DNA from 4 places in the Oliverpabstia sp. genome. Region 2 is predicted to be linked to each of the others. Evidence: predicted binding sites of a transcription regulator. Region 2 holds the regulator's gene; each other region holds the start of a gene.
What was found. Region 2 encodes Rex, which represses fermentation and respiration genes when NADH is low (regulators of the CRP and FNR family bind a similar motif). Its sites were predicted from a motif close to ATTGTTAANTANTTAACAAT; they were not measured.
Positions count from the first base shown of each region.

Region 1: the regulator Rex is predicted to act here: its motif matches at 2,981-3,000, upstream of MSA64_RS04545 (cobalt transporter).
Region 3: the regulator Rex is predicted to act here: its motif matches at 1,432-1,451, upstream of gap (type I glyceraldehyde-3-phosphate dehydrogenase).
Region 4: the regulator Rex is predicted to act here: its motif matches at 2,449-2,468, upstream of serC (3-phosphoserine/phosphohydroxythreonine transaminase).

Region 1 is NZ_JALFPR010000071.1:9,536-14,179, forward strand. Features, by position in the region: gene der (ribosome biogenesis GTPase Der) at 1-177, shown strand, start outside; gene plsY (glycerol-3-phosphate 1-O-acyltransferase PlsY) at 206-853, shown strand; gene MSA64_RS04535 (NAD(P)H-dependent glycerol-3-phosphate dehydrogenase) at 866-1,885, shown strand; gene MSA64_RS04540 (aldo/keto reductase) at 1,958-2,791, opposite strand; gene MSA64_RS04545 (cobalt transporter) at 3,195-3,533, shown strand; gene MSA64_RS04550 (CooT family nickel-binding protein) at 3,585-3,767, shown strand; gene MSA64_RS04555 (nucleotide-binding protein) at 3,915-4,644, shown strand, end outside.
Region 2 is NZ_JALFPR010000099.1:20,590-25,233, forward strand. Features, by position in the region: gene MSA64_RS07095 (S8 family peptidase) at 1-87, shown strand, start outside; gene abc-f (ribosomal protection-like ABC-F family protein) at 235-2,142, opposite strand; gene MSA64_RS07105 (redox-sensing transcriptional repressor Rex) at 2,293-2,958, shown strand; gene MSA64_RS07110 (NAD(P)H-hydrate dehydratase) at 3,102-4,598, shown strand; gene alr (alanine racemase) at 4,620-4,644, shown strand, end outside.
Region 3 is NZ_JALFPR010000016.1:11,187-15,830, reverse strand. Features, by position in the region: gene mnmA (tRNA 2-thiouridine(34) synthase MnmA) at 1-547, shown strand, start outside; gene MSA64_RS00670 (histidinol-phosphatase HisJ family protein) at 544-1,386, shown strand; gene gap (type I glyceraldehyde-3-phosphate dehydrogenase) at 1,502-2,521, shown strand; gene MSA64_RS00660 (phosphoglycerate kinase) at 2,629-3,822, shown strand; gene tpiA (triose-phosphate isomerase) at 3,866-4,615, shown strand.
Region 4 is NZ_JALFPR010000170.1:5,014-9,657, reverse strand. Features, by position in the region: partial or broken gene MSA64_RS11625 (DUF6783 domain-containing protein) at 1-88, shown strand, start outside; partial or broken gene MSA64_RS12140 (DUF6783 domain-containing protein) at 1-1, opposite strand, end outside; gene MSA64_RS11620 (phosphoglycerate dehydrogenase) at 72-1,235, opposite strand; gene serC (3-phosphoserine/phosphohydroxythreonine transaminase) at 1,237-2,319, opposite strand; gene ilvB (biosynthetic-type acetolactate synthase large subunit) at 2,557-4,242, opposite strand; gene ilvD (dihydroxy-acid dehydratase) at 4,260-4,644, opposite strand, start outside.

The sequences.
Region 1 (4,644 bases), on a different contig from region 2:
CTGTACTATATGACACAGGTATCCATCAAACCGCCGACATTTGTTATCTTTGTCAATGATAAAGAACTGATGCATTTTTCTTATACCCGTTATCTTGAAAACAAGATCCGTGAAGCATTCGGTTTCAGGGGAACTTCTCTGAAGTTTATCATTCGGGAAAGAAATGGTGAAAAATAAGAATTATTAGATCCGGGGAGGGATATTTATGGAACGGATTCTCTGTGTTCTGATCGGATATATCTGTGGACTTTTCCAGACCTCTTATCTGTATGGAAAAGTCCACGGTATCGATATCCGTAATTACGGAAGCGGAAATGCCGGAACGACCAATGCACTGCGTACACTGGGCGCAAAGGCAGGAGCAATCACACTGCTTGGAGACTGTTTTAAATGTGTGATCGCGGTTGTGATCGTACATCTGATTTTTGGAAAAAGCCATCCGGAGATGATCCGGCTGCTGGGAATGTATGCGGCAGCGGGAACGATCCTCGGACATAATTTTCCGTTTTACCTGAACTTTAAAGGAGGAAAAGGAATTGCTGCCACAGCCGGTCTGCTGTTATCGTTTGATCTGCGGCTGACACTGGTTGCAGCTATTGTGTTCCTTGCAGTATTTTTCCTTACCCACTATGTATCACTGGGATCTCTGCTGGTTTATGTGGTATTTGTGGCAGGTATCATTATCATGGGACAGAACGGACAATTTACGGGAATGAGTCAGGCAAATATTTATGAAATGTATGTGCTTGCCATCTTGCTTGCCATCCTTGCATATTACAAACACTGGCCGAATATTCTGCGTCTGATCCATGGAAATGAAAATAAAACATATCTGAAAAAGAAAAAAGCATAATGGAGGTGTCGTATGAAGAAAATCGGCGTACTGGGAGCCGGAAGTTGGGGAACTGCCCTCACGTGGCTTCTGACAAATAACGGACATGAAGTAACTTTGTGGTCTATCATGGAAGCTGAAGTGGAGATGCTTCGCACAAAAAGAGAACATACTTCCAAACTTCCGGGTGTAAAACTGCAGGAAAGTATTCAGTTGACAAGCAATCTGGAAGAAGCAATGGCAGACAAGGATGTACTGGTACTGGCAGTACCTTCTCCATATACCAGAAGCACCGCACAGAAGATGGCACCATATCTGAAAAAAGGCCAGATTGTTGTCAACGTGGCGAAAGGTGTGGAAGAGCATACGCTGATGACCTTAAGTCAGATCATCGAAGAAGAACTGCCGGAAGCAAATGTTGCCGTATTATCCGGTCCGAGCCATGCGGAAGAGGTTGGAAAAGGTCTTCCGACAACCTGTGTGGTGGGAGCGAGAACGAGACAGATAGCAGAATATCTGCAGGAAATCTTCATGAGTCCGGTTTTCCGTGTTTACACAAGTCCGGATGTTCTTGGTATCGAACTGGGAGCGGCCTTGAAAAATGTCATCGCGCTGGCCGCAGGTGTAGCAGATGGTCTTGGCTACGGAGACAACACAAAAGCAGCTCTGATCACCAGAGGAATCGCAGAGATCTCCCGCCTTGGTATCGCAATGGGTGCACATGCGAGAACCTTTTATGGACTGTCCGGTATCGGTGATCTGATCGTTACCTGCGCAAGCGTACACAGCCGTAACCGTAAAGCAGGTTATCTGATGGGCAAGGGATGTACCATGCAAGAAGCCATGGATGAAGTCAAGATGGTGGTAGAAGGGGTATATTCTGCGAAGGCAGCACTGGGACTGGCTGAAAAATATGGGGTGGAAATGCCGATTATTGCGGAAGTCAATAAAGTGTTGTTTGAAGATAAGAACGCTGCGGATGCGGTGAATGAGCTGATGCAGAGAATGAAAAAGGATGAGCTTGGAGTTGAACTCTGGGATGATGAGAAATAGAAGAGTGATGTAAAACGGACGACCGCCCGGGAATGATTCCCGGGCGGGCTGCATTTTATATACCTTAATCCTTTAGATCACGAAACCCTGCATATCCTCCGGTATCCCTGCACTTCTGAATTTCTCATCCAGGGCATCGATCGTCTTCATTTCCATGTCGGTCAGTTCGAAATCAAAAATATCTGCATTTTCCGCAATCCTCTCAGGATTTACCGACTTCGGAATAGCAGAGATTCCTTTCTGTACCAGCCACCGCAGACCTATCTGTGCCGGCGATTTTCCGTAAGTTTCTCCTATATGAATCATTGTATCTTTTTTGAGATAAGCCCCACGGGCAAGCGGTGCATAAGCCTGTACGGCAATGCCTCGTTCCTTACAATACTCGTACAGGTCTGACTGATTCCACAGTGGATGATACTCTATCTGATTCACTGCCGGAACGATTCCGGAAGTCTGAAACAGTGCTTCCAGATGGGAAATCTCAAAATTACTTACGCCAATCGCTTTTGCCTGACCGGATTCCCGGATACGCTCCAGCGCCTGCCAGGAATTGATAAAACAACCGGGTACCGGCCAGTGGATCAGATAAAGATCCACATAATCAAGTCCGAGTCGATCCAGACTTCGTTGAAAGGCCCCGTCAATATCTCCGATTCGCTGTGCGGTATTCCATAATTTTGTTGTGATAAAAAGTTCTTTCCGTGGAACAGAAGAAGAACGGATCCCCCGCCCTACCCCCTCTTCGTTTTTATAAGCAGAAGCTGTGTCAATTAACCGATAGCCAAGATCCAGAGCGGTGGAGATAGCGCCTTCCACTTCACCGGGTGCGGTAGCTTTATATACGCCAAGCCCCAGAAGCGGCATGCTGGCATTTGTGTTCAAAGTCAATGATGGGATGTTTGACATGATGTAAACCTCCTCTCGTAACATCCGGCATTTCCGAAAAGCACAAAAATGACCGAAAATCCCAATTTCCGTCCATTATACCATGGAAATGTGAAATAATTAGGGCAAAAATATTACGAAGCTGTGACATGAAGGCGATACGGAAGATCAAAGACCCTATCCCCGGGATAGGATAAACCATCAACGATACATGTTAACGAATTAACAAAGCAAAGCGTGAAAATCGGAGACTGCGTCATTTCTTACAAAAATCCCCTGTTGTATATAAAAAAGTACAGCTGAATTTATAAATATTTTGCATAGATTCTATTGAATACCATAGGGAAAAGGAGTATAATAAAACATAATTGACAAAAGATTGTCATATCCCCCATTGGGGGAAAAGCAGAGAAAGGAGTAGGACATGCACTTATTAAAAGATGAGAACGGAAATGTAATTCCACATGGTGATGGCCCTGCCCATAAACATGAGCATGACCATGGCTGTAAAGAACATGCATGCGACGGATGCAGTGGCGGTTCTGACAAATGTAAGAACGAATCTGTAGCACTGTTAAACTATATGGTGGATCATAACGAACATCATGCAGCAGAACTCGATCAGATGGCTGACAACCTGGCAAAACTGGGTATGGATACAGCTGCAAAGCAGATCAAAGAAGCAGTAGCTGATTTCCAGAAAGGCAATCTCAGATTGCGTCTGGCACTCACAACAGTAAAAGAAGAGCTGAAAGAGTTTTAATCAGTGTTTTACAGACTGCATATGACATCTTGGTAAAAGGAGGAATAGCAAATGTGTCTGGCTACTGTATATAAAGAAAGCGATGATACTGTCATCTGCCGGAATGTAAGCAAGATTCTGGTAGAGGGTGAAAAAGTTATTATCCGCGATATCATGGGAGAAGAGACCAGCATTGAAGGAAAGATTCTGATGGTCGATCTCGCAAACAGCATTGTAAAATTACAGTGCGATTAATGATAAGGTCATAAGATGTAATAATCTTATAAGATAGATTCTAACTATTCAGTAGATAGTAACTGTGAAGAAACTGAGCAGTTACGATAGATTCTACACTGATAAGGCAGAACTTAATAACAAGAAACTATCAGAAAGGATAAGAAAATGTCACATGTAATTGCAGTCGCAGGAAAAGGTGGAGTTGGAAAAACCACACTGTGTGGACTTCTGATTCAGTACCTCTGCGAACAGAAAAAGGGACCGATTCTGGCAGTGGATGCAGATGCGAATTCTAATCTGAATGAAGTACTCGGCGTAGAGGTAGAAGCTACACTGGGTGATATCAGAGAAGAAATTGCCAGAGCGGAAACGGCAAAAGAAAATCCGATTCCTGCGGGAGTGAGCAAGGCTGATTATGCTGAGTTCAAATTTAATTCCGCGCTGATCGAGGATGATGACTTCGATATGCTGGTGATGGGACGTACCCAGGGAAAAGGATGCTACTGCTTTGTAAACGGACTGTTACAGGCACAGCTTGCCAAACTGCAAAACAATTATCCGTATATGGTTGTGGATAATGAAGCAGGAATGGAACACATCAGCCGCGGAGTTCTTCCAAATATGCAGACTGCTATTTTAGTCAGCGACTGTTCCAGAAGAGGAATCCAGGCAGTGGGACGAATCAAAAAACTGATCGAGGAATGCGATATGCATCCACAGCAGATCGGGCTGATCGTAAACCGTGCGCCGAACGGTGTTCTTAATGAAGGAACCAAAGAGGAGATCGAGATCCAGGGCCTGAACCTTCTGGGTGTGGTTCCTCAGGATGAACTGGTATATGAATATGACTGCGAAGGAAGACCAACCGTTGAACTTCCGGAAGATTCACCGGTTC
Region 2 (4,644 bases):
CTGCGGGAATCCTGTTTGGATCTCGGATATCCAAGAAACCGCCAGGGATGGGGAAAACTGGACATTCAAAAACTTCTTGCACTCTAAACAGACATGGCACCAAAAACAGAAGGTGCAGGGATTCAAGCAGTTATAACCATCGAACCACCTTGACATAAAAAGTCCGTGGTTGCACGAGACCTTGGCGACTGCCGCGATAACTATGAGAAACTCGCAGAGCGTGTTTCTCATAGTTTACGCCAGTTCCTCCCATTTTGCATACAGTTCTTCCAGTTTTTCTGCAATTGCTACCTTTTCTTTTGAAAGCCGCACACATTCCGCCACATTGACAGCAACCTCCGGCTGTGCCATCTCTTCATCAATCTCACCGTCTCTGGTTTCCAGCTTTTCGATTTCTGCTTCTGTCTTTTTTAGATCATTCTCCCGTTTTCGAAGTCTCGCCTGTTCTTCTTTCTGCTGTTTCCAGTCAAGTTTGGTTGCAGATGCTGAAACATCCGCAACAGCTTCTTCCTCCTTCGGTGCATAAATCTGTGTCAGTTCTTCTTTTTTCTCCAGATAGTAGTCATAATTACCGATATAATTGACCATTGCCTGATTTGTAAGCTCCAGGATCCGGGTCGCGGTCTGATTAATGAAATAACGATCGTGAGACACATACAGTACAGTTCCGGTATAGTGTTTCAGCGCCTGTTCCAGAATTTCTTTGGATACGATATCCAGGTGGTTGGTCGGCTCATCGAGAATCAGGAAGTTCGCTTCGGAAAGCATCAGCTTTGCCAGAGAAACACGACCACGCTCGCCACCGCTAAGAGCACTGATCAGTTTAAAGACATCATCTCCGGTAAATAAGAACGCAGCCAGTACATTGCGGATTTCTGTATTTGTCAGATAAGGATACTCATCGGAGATTTCTTCAAAGATTGTTTTCTCCATATGGAGTACGTGATGTTCCTGATCATAATAACCGATCTGTACTTTACTACCCAGTTCGATTTCCCCTGCATCCGGCTCCACCAGACCATTTAAAATCTTAAGAATGGTTGTCTTACCGGTTCCATTGGCGCCGATAATCGCAACACGTTCTCCCCGTTTCACAGAAAAATCCACGTTGGAGAACAGCTCCTGCTGAGGAAATGCTTTCGCCAGATTTTTTACTGTTAATACATCGTTTCCGCTGACTACGCGCGGCTTCAGTTCCAGATGCATTTCGACATTTTCTTCCACCGGTTTATCCAGCACATCGATCTTATCCAGCATTTTCTCCCGGCTCTCTGCACGTTTGATGGATTTTTCCCGGTTGAAAGATTTTAATTTTGCAATGACTTCTTCCTGATGCTTAATTTCCTGTTGCTGATTCAGCCATGCCTTATATTCCGCATCTCGGATCATTGCCTTTTTCTCTGCATACGCAGAATAATTCCCCATAAAAGTACGAACATGTCCGCGATCGATTTCGACTACTTTTGTCACGACGCGATCCAGAAAATAACGGTCATGGGAGACGATAAATACCGCGCCTTTATAGTTGATCAGATATGTCTCCAGCCATGCAATAGATTCCATATCCAGGTGATTGGTCGGCTCATCAAGAAGAATTATATCCGGGTTGGACAACAGCAGACGTCCGAGCGCCACACGGGTTTTCTGTCCGCCGGATAATGTGCCGATCTTTCTTGAAAAATCCTCTTCCTCAAATCCCAGACCTTTTAATACACCTACAACTTCACTGCGGCAGGCATAACCACCTTCCAGTTCAAACTGATGAGTGAGACGGGAGTAGGAAGCGAGCAGTTCATCCAGTTCCCGTCCGGTCAACGTCTTCATCTGCTGTTCCATGGTGCGGATCTTTTCTTCCATGTCTAACAGATACTGTTTGACAGAAAGCAGCTCCCCGTAGATCGTATTGTCGCCACTGACTTCCTGATGCTGTGCCAGATAACCGAGTGTCTTCCCTTTGGCAACTATCACCTCACCGGAATCTGCCGGCATCTCCTGCATAATGATTTTTAACAGTGTGGACTTTCCGGCACCATTCGGTCCGATCAGTGCAGCCTTTTCCCTTTCCTCCAGATGAAAAGACACATCCTTTAAAACATCATCTGTTACGAATGATTTATTAATATTCTGACATGATAAAATCATGAAAAACCTCCTTAAATTTCACAAGTCTATCGAATATTATACATGAATGAAGAAAATTCGCAAGAAAATCACAACAAAATCAGAAGTTTATTTGACAAACTTTTCACACTTAACTATAATAATATTAGTATGATGCAGGAGGAAAGCAGCGTGGAGGAAAAAGACATATCAAGAGCAGTCATCAAACGTCTTCCCCGATATTATCGATATCTGGGAGAACTGATGGAAGATGGGGTAGAAAGAATCTCGTCCAATGAGTTGAGTGGGCGGATGAAAGTGACAGCTTCTCAGATCCGACAGGATCTTAATAATTTTGGTGGATTCGGACAGCAGGGATACGGATATAACGTTAAATATCTCCATTCGGAAATTGCAAAAATCCTGGGGCTGGATCGCACACACAATATGATTATCGTAGGTGCCGGTAATCTCGGTCAGGCACTTGCCAATTATACACAGTTTGAAAAACAGGGATTTAAAATTGTCGGGATTTTCGATGTGAATCCGGTCATGCAGGGAGTTTCCGTGCGCGGCATCGAAATCCGTATGATTGACGAACTTCCTGAGTTCGTGAAGGATAATCATGTAGAGATTGCTACTCTGACCCTGCCGAAAGCCAAAGCCCTTGATATGGCAAAACTGCTGGTGGATGTGGGAGTAAAAGCCATCTGGAATTTTGCCCACACAGATCTGAATCTTTTTATGCCGGAGGATGTGATCGTGGAAAATGTACACCTTTCTGAAAGCCTGATGCGACTTTCCTACAATCTGAGCCGTTTTGAAAAAGATCATAAACAGGAACAAGGCAAAATTTAACAACAGCAAGGCTGCTGCCAACAGAGGGCAGCAGCCTTTTATTTACGTGAGCAACGACCGAAACGGAGTGTAGAGGCCGCGATAACCATGAGAAACTCGCAGAGCGTGTTTCTCATGGTTTTACAGAAAGTGAGATCATAGCTATGCAGATTTTAGTAACAGGAAAACAGATGAAGCAGCTTGACCAGTCTACGATTAAGCAGATGGGCATTCCTTCTCTGGTTTTGATGGAACGGGCAGCAATGGCGGTATTTGACTGTCTGAAGCAACATTTTCCACTGAAAAAAACATTGGTTGTATGCGGTTCCGGCAATAACGGAGCAGATGGCGTTGCAGTTGCAAGACTTCTGCATCTGGCAGGATATCCGGTAGATCTTTATCTCGCCGGAAATCACACATCCTTCACCGAAGAAATGCACATTCAGTGGCAGGCAGCTAAAAATTATCAGGTATCGATAGTCAACAACTGCCGGTTTTCTGAATATACTACTATTGTAGATGCACTTTTTGGTGTCGGATTATCCAGAGAATTGTCCGGAAAATACCAGGCTCTGGCAGAGAAAATCAATGCTTCCGGCATTCCGGTTCTTGCGGTGGATATTCCATCCGGCATCCATGCAGGCACGGGACAGGTTATGGGCACTGCCATCCGGGCAACCGAAACGGTCACCTTTGCATACCGTAAGCTTGGGATCAGTCTGTACCCTGGATCCGTCTATGCCGGACATATTCAGGTGAAAGATGTTGGCATCTACGGTGCATCCGAAGGCGTTTTTTCACTGGATAACAAAGATGTTTCCTGGCTTCCTGCGCGGGATCCTGCCGGCAACAAAGGAACTTTCGGAAAAATCCTGCTGATAGCCGGAAGCCGTAATATGAGCGGGGCAGCTTACTTTTCTTCGAAAGCGGCACTTTTAAGCGGTGCCGGGATGGTCCGTATCCTGACGGATGAAAGCAACCGTATCATCCTGCAGCAGCAGTTTCCGGAAGCCATGCTTTCGGTTTATGAACCTTCCATGACACCGGATGAACTGTCAGAAATTGTCAGAAAAGCTATGGACTGGGCAGATGTGGTTGCTGTTGGTCCGGGGCTTTCTACTTCCAAAACAGCGGAGAACTTGTTGCAAACAGTATTGACATTCCGTCAAAGCAAGCCTATAGTCATTGATGCAGATGCTTTAAATCTTCTGGCAAAACGAAAAGATCTGCAGGCACAGTGCGATGCTGCCTGCATCCTGACCCCTCATCTCGGAGAAATGAGCCGGCTGGCAGAGTGTACGATCAGTGATCTGAAAGTACATCCGCAGAAGTTTATGGATGTATTTTATAACAACTGCCCCTGTACTCTGATCATGAAGGATGCGCGAACCTGGATTCGAACCGCAGACGGAAGCTTTTTCCTGAATCTGACCGGCAACGATGGGATGGCCACCGCAGGTTCGGGTGATGTTTTGTGTGGGGTAGTTGCAGGATTGCTTGGACAGGGAATGAACCCTTCCAAGGCGGCACCATTTGCGGTATGGCTTCACGGGCTTGCCGGCGATCAGGCCGCCTCTGCCAAAGGAGCCCGTTCCATGAAAGCTACAGATATTCTTTCCGGTCTTGAAGCACAGCTGCAGAAAATGGACAGTCAGAATTGAACATACAGGAGAAAATAAATTATGAAAAAAAACAGTCGGGTCTATG
Region 3 (4,644 bases), on a different contig from region 2:
CAAAGACCAGATCCGTGTCATGGCAGAAAAGATCGGACTTCCGACCGCACACAAAAAAGATTCTCAGGAGATCTGCTTTGTGGATGATAACGATTATGCAGGATTTATCGACGGGTACGGTCAGGGAAAAGTGCCGGAAGGTAATTTTGTGGACAAAGACGGTAAAGTTCTCGGACGTCACAAAGGAATCACCCGTTATACGATCGGACAGAGAAAAGGACTGAATATCGCGCTTGGAAAACCGGTATTTGTACAGAAGATATGCCCGGAAACCAATGAAGTGGTTCTTGGAAGTAACGAAGATCTGTTTACGACCACTGTGCGGGCGAACCGCCTGAATTTTATGGCAGTGGAAGACATTCCGGAAGAGATCGGAGCTCTCGGAAAGATTCGTTATAATCACAGAGGGGATACCTGCAAAGTAAAACGAATCGGTGAAGATTTACTGGAATGCCACTTTGATACTCCGGTCAGGGCAGTGACACCGGGACAGGCACTGGTACTGTACCAGGGAGAGTATGTGCTGGGAGGGGGAACCATTGTATGACGAGCCGGAAAGAAACCATTCCATATGAAGGAAGAATAACTGCAGACTGTCATATCCACACGGAATTTTCGTCGGACAGCGAGACAAAAATCACAGATCAGGTAGAACGTGCCATCGCACTGGGACTGGATCATATCTGTTTTACAGATCATATGGATATGGATTATCCGGAGGGAGAATTCGAACTGGATACGGATGCCTATGTAAAACGGGTACTGGAGCTACAGGAAGAATACAAAGACCGGATCCGCATCTGCCTTGGTGTGGAACTGGGCATGCAGGAGCATCTGAAAGACCGCCAGCAGGCCTATATTGAAAAATATCCTTTTGATTTCGTCATTGGTTCCATGCATCTGATCCACGGAGAAGATCCTTATTTTGGAAAAATATATGAAGAAATGGGGGATGAAGAGGCGTATCGTGAATACTTCCGGGCAACTCTGGAAAACTTAAAAAGAGCACCGAAAATCCATACACTGGGACATCTGGACTATGCGGTGCGCTACGGGAAAGAGAAAGACAGATATTATTCCTATGAGAGATTTTCACAGGAAATCGATGCAATCCTGCAGTATCTGATCAGTCATCAGATTGCACTGGAAGTAAATACAGCAGGTCTTCGAATGCTTGGCTTTACCAATCCCCACCCGGATGTGATCCGCAGATACCGGGAAATGGGCGGAGAACTGATTACAGTCGGTTCCGACGGTCATGTGCCGGAGTATCTGGGCTATGGATTTGACCGACTTCCGGAATTACTGTCTGACTGTGGATTCGATTCTTATACAGTGTTCAGAAAGGGGAAACCGGAATTCAGAAAAGTTTTGGTGAAAATTTGAAAATATGCTTGAATTTTTCAGGCAAATTAGGTAGAATAATTACAGGTTGATGTTTCTTTAACAATCTTATAGAAACCTCACAAATTTTATTTACTTTTTAGGAGGAATGAAAATCATGGCAGTAAAAGTAGCAATTAATGGTTTTGGACGTATCGGTCGTCTGGCATTCAGACAGATGTTTGGAGCAGAGGGATTTGAAATCGTTGCAATCAACGACCTGACTTCCCCAAAAATGTTAGCACACTTACTGAAATATGATTCCACACAGGGAAAATATGCTCTGGCTGACACTGTAAAAGCTGGTGAAGATTCTATCACTGTTGATGGAAAAGAAATCAAAATCTACGCAAAAGCTAATGCAGCTGAACTTCCTTGGGGAGAAATCGGTGTAGATGTAGTTCTGGAGTGTACTGGATTCTATACATCCAAAGACAAAGCTCAGGCTCATATCGATGCTGGTGCTAAACATGTTATCATTTCCGCTCCGGCTGGAAACGATCTGAAAACAATCGTTTACAACGTAAACCATGAAACTCTGACAGCAGATGATCATATCATCTCTGCAGCTTCCTGTACAACAAACTGCCTGGCTCCTATGGCAAAAGCTCTGAATGACCTGGCACCGATCAAATCCGGTATCATGTGCACAATTCACGCTTACACAGGAGATCAGATGACTCTGGACGGACCGCAGAGAAAAGGCGATCTGAGAAGATCCCGTGCAGCTGCAGTTAACATCGTTCCAAACAGCACAGGTGCTGCAAAAGCTATCGGTCTGGTTATCCCGGAACTGAACGGCAAACTGATCGGTTCTGCACAGCGTGTTCCAACTCCTACAGGATCCACAACTATCCTGACAGCAGTTGTTGAAGGTAACGTAACAGTTGATCAGATCAACGCAGCTATGAAAGCAGCTTCTAACGAGTCCTTCGGATACAACGAAGACGAAATCGTATCCAGCGATATCGTTGGTATGAGATTCGGTTCTCTGTTTGATTCTACTCAGACAATGGTACTGCCACTGGAAAATGGTACAACAGAAGTACAGGTTGTTTCATGGTATGACAATGAGAATTCTTACACAAGCCAGATGGTAAGAACAATCAAACACTTCGGAAAACTGCTGAATGCATAATCCATAGGCTCATTGGGGGTCCGGTCTCTTTGGACCGGACTCCTTTTTTATACAGCTGCGGCTGTAATTGCACAGATGTGCGAATAATAAAAAGGAGGCATATGCCAATGCTTAATAAAAAATCTGTTGATAATATCAACGTAAAAGGCAAAAGAGTTCTGGTTCGTTGCGACTTCAACGTACCTCTGCAGGATGGAAAGATCACAGACGAGAACCGTCTGGTAGCAGCACTTCCTACTATCAAAAAACTGATTGCTGATGGTGGAAAAGTAATTCTGTGTTCTCATCTTGGCAAACCGAAGGGAGAGCCGAAACCAGAATTATCTCTGGCACCGGTTGCAGTAAGACTGAGCGAACTGCTGGGACAGGAAGTAAAATTTGCAGCTGATCCGGAAGTTGTCGGACCAAACGCAAAAGCAGCTGTAGAAGCTATGAAAGACGGCGAAGTAATCCTTCTGGAGAACACCCGTTATCGTGCAGAAGAAACCAAAAATGGAGACGAATTCTCCAAAGAACTGGCTTCCCTGTGTGATGTTTTCGTAAACGATGCATTCGGAACCGCTCACAGAGCTCACTGCTCTAACGTAGGTGTTACAAAATATGTAGATACTGCTGTTGTTGGATATCTGATGCAGAAAGAGATCGATTTCCTTGGTAATGCAGTAAACAACCCGGAAAGACCATTCGTTGCTATCCTGGGTGGAGCAAAAGTTTCCAGCAAGATTTCCGTAATCAACAACCTGCTGGATAAAGTAGATACTCTGATCATCGGCGGTGGTATGGCTTATACTTTCGCAAAAGCAGAAGGTGGTAACATCGGTGTATCCCTGTGTGAAGATGACTATCTGCAGTATGCTCTGGATATGAAGAAAAAAGCAGCAGAAAAAGGTGTAAAACTGCTTTTGCCTGTAGATAACAGAATCGGTGATGAATTCTCTAACGACTGCAACATGAAAGTTGTTCCATGTGGACAGATTCCGGATGGCTGGGAAGGTCTGGATATCGGACCGGAAACAGAAAAACTGTTTGCAGACGCTGTAAAAGATGCTAAGACTGTAGTATGGAACGGACCGATGGGATGCTTCGAAATGCCGAACTTCGCACACGGTACCGCAGCAGTAGCAAAAGCTCTGGCTGAGACAGACGCTACAACCATCATCGGTGGTGGTGATTCCGCAGCAGCTGTTAATATCCTGGGATTTGGTGACAAGATGACTCACATCTCTACCGGTGGTGGAGCTTCCCTGGAATTCCTGGAAGGAAAAGAACTGCCAGGTGTTGCAGCAGCAAACGATAAATAAGAATCAGATTCTGGAAAGGATACAAGAAAAGAGGAAACGTAACATGGCTAGAAAAAAAATTATTGCCGGTAACTGGAAAATGAACATGACTCCAAGTGAGGCTGTAAAACTGGTTGAAACTCTGAAACCACTGGTAAAGAATGACGAAGTAGACGTAGTATTCTGTGTACCTGCTATCGACATCGTTCCTGTAGTAGAAGCTGCAAAAGGAACTAACATCCAGGTTGGTGCTGAGAATATGTACTTCGAAGAAAAAGGTGCTTACACCGGAGAAATCTCCCCGAACATGCTGGTAGATGCAGGCGTAAAATACGTTGTTCTGGGACATTCCGAGAGAAGAGGATACTTCGGAGAAACAGATGAAGATATCAACAAAAAAATGCACAAAGCATTCGAACATGGACTGACACCTATCATGTGCTGTGGTGAGTCTCTGGAACAGAGAGAGCAGGGTGTAACCATGGACTTCATCCGTCAGCAGGTTAAGATTGGCTTCCAGGGTCTGACAGCAGATCAGGCAAAGAAAGCCGTTATCGCTTACGAACCAATCTGGGCAATCGGAACCGGAAAAACAGCTACTACTGAGCAGGCTCAGGAAGTATGCGGTAAGATTCGTGAGTGCATCGCTGAAGTATACGATGATGCTACAGCAGCAGAGATCCGTATCCAGTACGGTGGATCCGTAAACTCCAAAACAGCAGCAGACCTGTTTGCTCAGGCAGACATCGATGGCGGACTGGTTGGAGGCGCTTCCCTCAAAGAAGAATTCGGACAGATCGTAAACTACAAATAAATCCTTACATTTGTAAAAAGTAAATAAAG
Region 4 (4,644 bases), on a different contig from region 2:
TACCGCAAAGTGGGGCTTGCAGATTGCGGAAATGATTTTTCAGGCACGCTCCAGCACGTTTTATTTTCTATTTATTTTATTATCCTGACTTTCAGAACGCCCTCGATCTCGTCTAATTTGTCGATGATCTCCTGTGTTGCCGGCGTCTCCAGATCGATCAGAGTATATGCATAATCCCCTTTGCTCTTGTTGGTCATATCAGAGATATTCATACCTGCTCCACCCAGGACTGTTGCGAACTGGCTGATCATGTTTACTACATTTTTATGGTTGATGGCGATTCTTCCGGCCACACCACAGATACCCATATCGCAGTTTGGATAGTTGACAGAATTATGGATATTACCATTTTCCAGATAATCTCTCAGTTCTTTGACTGCCATGCATGCACAGTTGTCTTCGGATTCAGCTGTGGATGCTCCCAGATGTGGTGTTACCAGTGTATTTTTTGCGCCTGCAACGGTGGGGTTTGCAAAATCTGTGACATATTTTTTCACTTTTCCTGTTTCCAGCGCGTCTATCAGAGCAGTTTCATCCACCAGAAGGTCTCTGGAGAAGTTTAACAGAACCACACCGTCTTTCATCATTGCGATGCTGTCTTTGCTGATCATGCCCTTTGTGCTGTCAAGAAGCGGCACATGAAGGGTAATGTAATCACACTCTTTGAAAATATCTTCCACATTAGCGATATGTTTGATCTCTCTGGAAAGCTTCCATGCGGTATCCACAGAAATATATGGATCATATCCGTATACTTCCATACCAAGATAAATCGCAGTGTTGGCAACCATGGCTCCGATGGCTCCCAGACCGATGACACCGAGTTTCTTTCCTTTGATCTCGCAGCCGGCAAACTGTTTTTTCTGTTTTTCTGCCAGTTTTCCAACATTTTCGTTATCTTTTTCCTGTTTTACCCATTCCACACCGCCTACGATATCACGGGATGCAAGGAGCATGCCGGCGATTACCATTTCTTTGACACCGTTTGCGTTAGCTCCCGGTGTATTGAATACGACGATACCCTGCTCTGCACAATCCTGTAACGGAATGTTGTTGACACCGGCTCCGGCACGGGCAATAGCCTGAATGTTTTCCGGTAATTTCATCTCATGCATCGAAGCACTTCTTACCAGGATCGCATCGGCTTTTTCTATTTCTTCGGTTTTTGTGTAATCATTTGTAAATCCATCCAGTCCCACTTTGGAGATCGGATTCAGACATTGATACTGAAACATCTTACAGATTCTCCTTCTCAAATTTTTTCATGAACTCCACTAATTTTTCCACACCTTCAATCGGCATAGCATTGTAGATACTTGCCCGCATACCACCGACAGTTCTGTGTCCTTTCAGATTCTCCAGACCTGCTTCTTTCGCTTCTTTTACAAACTTTGCATCCAGATCCGGGTCTCCTGTTACGAAAGGAACGTTCATCAGAGAACGGGAAGCTTTTTCTACGGTTCCCTTGAACAGTTTACTTTCATCCAGATAATCATACAGGATCTTGGCTTTCTTTTCATTGCGCTCTTTCATTGCTTCCAGACCGCCCTGTTTTTTCAGCCATTTGAATACTTTACCACAGATGTAGATGCAGTAACAGTTTGGTGTATTATAAAGAGAATTTGCATCAGCATGTGTCTTATATTTCATCATGGTCGGAGTTCCCGGCAATACATCGTCTGTAATCAGGTCATCTCTTACGATTGCGATGACCATACCGGCCGGTCCGATATTTTTCTGTACACCACCGTAGATGATTGCATATTTGCTTACATCTACCGGTTCAGACAGGAAACAGGAGGAAACATCTGCCACCAGATCTTTTCCTTTGGTATTTGGCAGTTCTTTGAATTTTGTTCCATAGATCGTGTTATTCTCACAGATGTATACATAATCTGCATCTTCGCTGATCGGAAGATCAGAACAGTCCGGGATATAAGAGAATGTCTTGTCTTCGGAAGTGGCAATCTTGTTTGCTTTTCCGTACTTCTGTGCTTCCTGCCATGCTTTCTTTGCCCACTGACCAGTTACGATATAATCGGCAACCTTGTTTTTCATCAGGTTCATCGGGATCATGGCAAACTGCAGAGATGCTCCGCCCTGAAGGAATAACACTTTATAGTTATCCGGGATGTGCATCAGGTCTCTCAGATCTTTTTCTGCTTCCTGAATAATCTGATCAAAAGCTTTGGAACGGTGACTCATCTCCATCACAGACATTCCTGTATCCTTATAATCTAACATCTCTGCCTGTGCTTCTTTCAGCACTTCTTCCGGCAGTACAGCAGGACCTGCTGAAAAATTGTAAACTCTACTCACCTTAGTTTCCTCCTCTTTCTCACATTTTCATAACTGTTCAGCACCTTCGCATATGCCAGCTAAACAGCTGTCCTTTTTCTTCTTTCCCGTTAGCACTTTAGTGTGCTAACATATGAAACACTATACACCTCTGATAAATTATTGTCAATATCAAAATTCTGTTAAATATATTTTTATAGCAATAAAGCAAACCAGATATATATTTTAATGTATCAGGTTTGCTTTATTTATTAATTCCTATTTTTCTTTCTTCGCAAGATCCTCAGCATCAAAGACTTCCTCGATCGGAGCTCCTGCAGGAACCATCGGGAATACTTTGTCATCACAGTCGATCTGGCAGTCCAGCACAACAGTTGTGTTCAGTGCGATTGCTTTTTCGATCGCCGGACCCACTTCTTCTTTTTTGGTCACACGGATGCCAACTGCACCCATGGATTCTGCAAATTTTACAAAATCTACTTTGTCATCCAGTATGGTGCTTGAATAACGGTGATCGTAGAACAGAGTCTGCCACTGACGCACCATGCCCAGTACGTGATTGTTAATAACGATCTCAATAAGCGGCAGGTTATTTCTTGCTGCCGTAGCAACTTCGTTCATGTTCATACGGAAGCATCCGTCACCTGCGATATTGACTACCACTTTGTCCGGACGACCGAATTTTGCACCGATTGCTGCTCCAAGACCATAACCCATGGTTCCCAGTCCGCCGGAAGTGATCAGAGTACGCGGTTCTTTGTATTTGTAATACTGGGCAGCCCACATCTGGTGCTGTCCCACATCGGTAACGACGATCGCATCACCTTTTGTCACACGATACAGTTCTTCGATGACATACGGTCCGGTCAGACCTTCCTGGTTATATTTCAGCGGATATTTTGCTTTCATATCTTCCACTTCTTTCACCCAGGCATCGTGATTCTTCGGATAGATCTTTTTGTTTAATTCTTTTAATACTTCTTTGACATCGCCGATGATACTGCAGTCTACTTTAATGTTTTTGTTGATCTCTGCGGCATCCACATCGATCTGGATGATCTTTGCATTCTTTGCAAATTTTGCAGTGTTACCGGTTACTCGGTCAGAAAAACGTGCTCCCACAGTGATCAGAAGATCACACTTTGTCACACCCAGGTTGGATGTTTTGGTTCCGTGCATACCAAGCATACCGGTATACAGTTCGTCTTCTCCGGAAAATGCGCCTTTTCCCATCAGGGAATCCGTTACCGGAGAATTAATGGTGTGTGCAAATTTGCGCAGTTCTTCTGCCGCTCCGGAAGTGATCGCACCTCCGCCCACGAAAATGAATGGTTTTTCTGCCTCACTGATCAGTTTTGCTGCCTGATCTAGGTCAGATTCCATCATCTCGGCAGTATACGGAGCAATCGGTGTCGGCTCCTGATAAGTATATTCTGTAACAGCTGCTGTCACATCTTTTGTCACATCCACAAGTACCGGACCCGGTCTTCCGCTCTGTGCAATGGTAAATGCACGGCGGATCGCAGGTGCAAGGTCATGGATATCTTTTACGATCATACTATATTTGGTGATTGGCATAACAACGCCGGCGATATCAATCTCCTGGAAACTGTCACGTCCGAGAAGTCCTGTTGCCACGTTAGCTGTGATCGCTACCATCGGGATAGAATCCATATGGGCTGTCGCGATACCGGTTACCAGATTGGTTGCTCCCGGACCGGAGGTTGCCATACATACACCTACTCTTCCGGTAGCACGGGCATATCCGTCAGCAGCATGGGAAGCACCCTGTTCATGAGATGTGAGTACATGATGGATCTCATCGCTGTGTTTATATAAAGCATCATAGACATTCAGGATCGTTCCTCCCGGATATCCGAATACGGTGTCTACGCCCTGTTCTTTCAGACATTCAATAATAATTTCTGATCCTGTAAGCTGCATCAGTCTTTCCTCCTAAATTATTTCTTCGGTACTTCGAGAATAGCACCACGGTTACCGCTGGTTACCATAGCTGCATAACGTGCCAGATATCCGGTCGTTACTTTCGGCTCACGCGGCTGCCAGTTTGCTTTTCTCTTTGCCAGTTCCTCGTCAGATACCAGCAGTTCCAGACTGGTTTCCGGGATATTAATACGGATCATGTCGCCTTCTTCTACCAGTGCGATTGGTCCGCCTACGGCTGCTTCCGGTGATACGTGTCCGATAGAAGCTCCTCTGGATGCTCCGGAGAATCGTCCGTCTGTGATCAGTGCTACGGAAGATCCCAGTCCCATACCTGCGATTGCGGAAGTCGGGTTCAGCATTTCTCTCATGCCGGGACCACCTTTTGGTCCTTCGTAACGG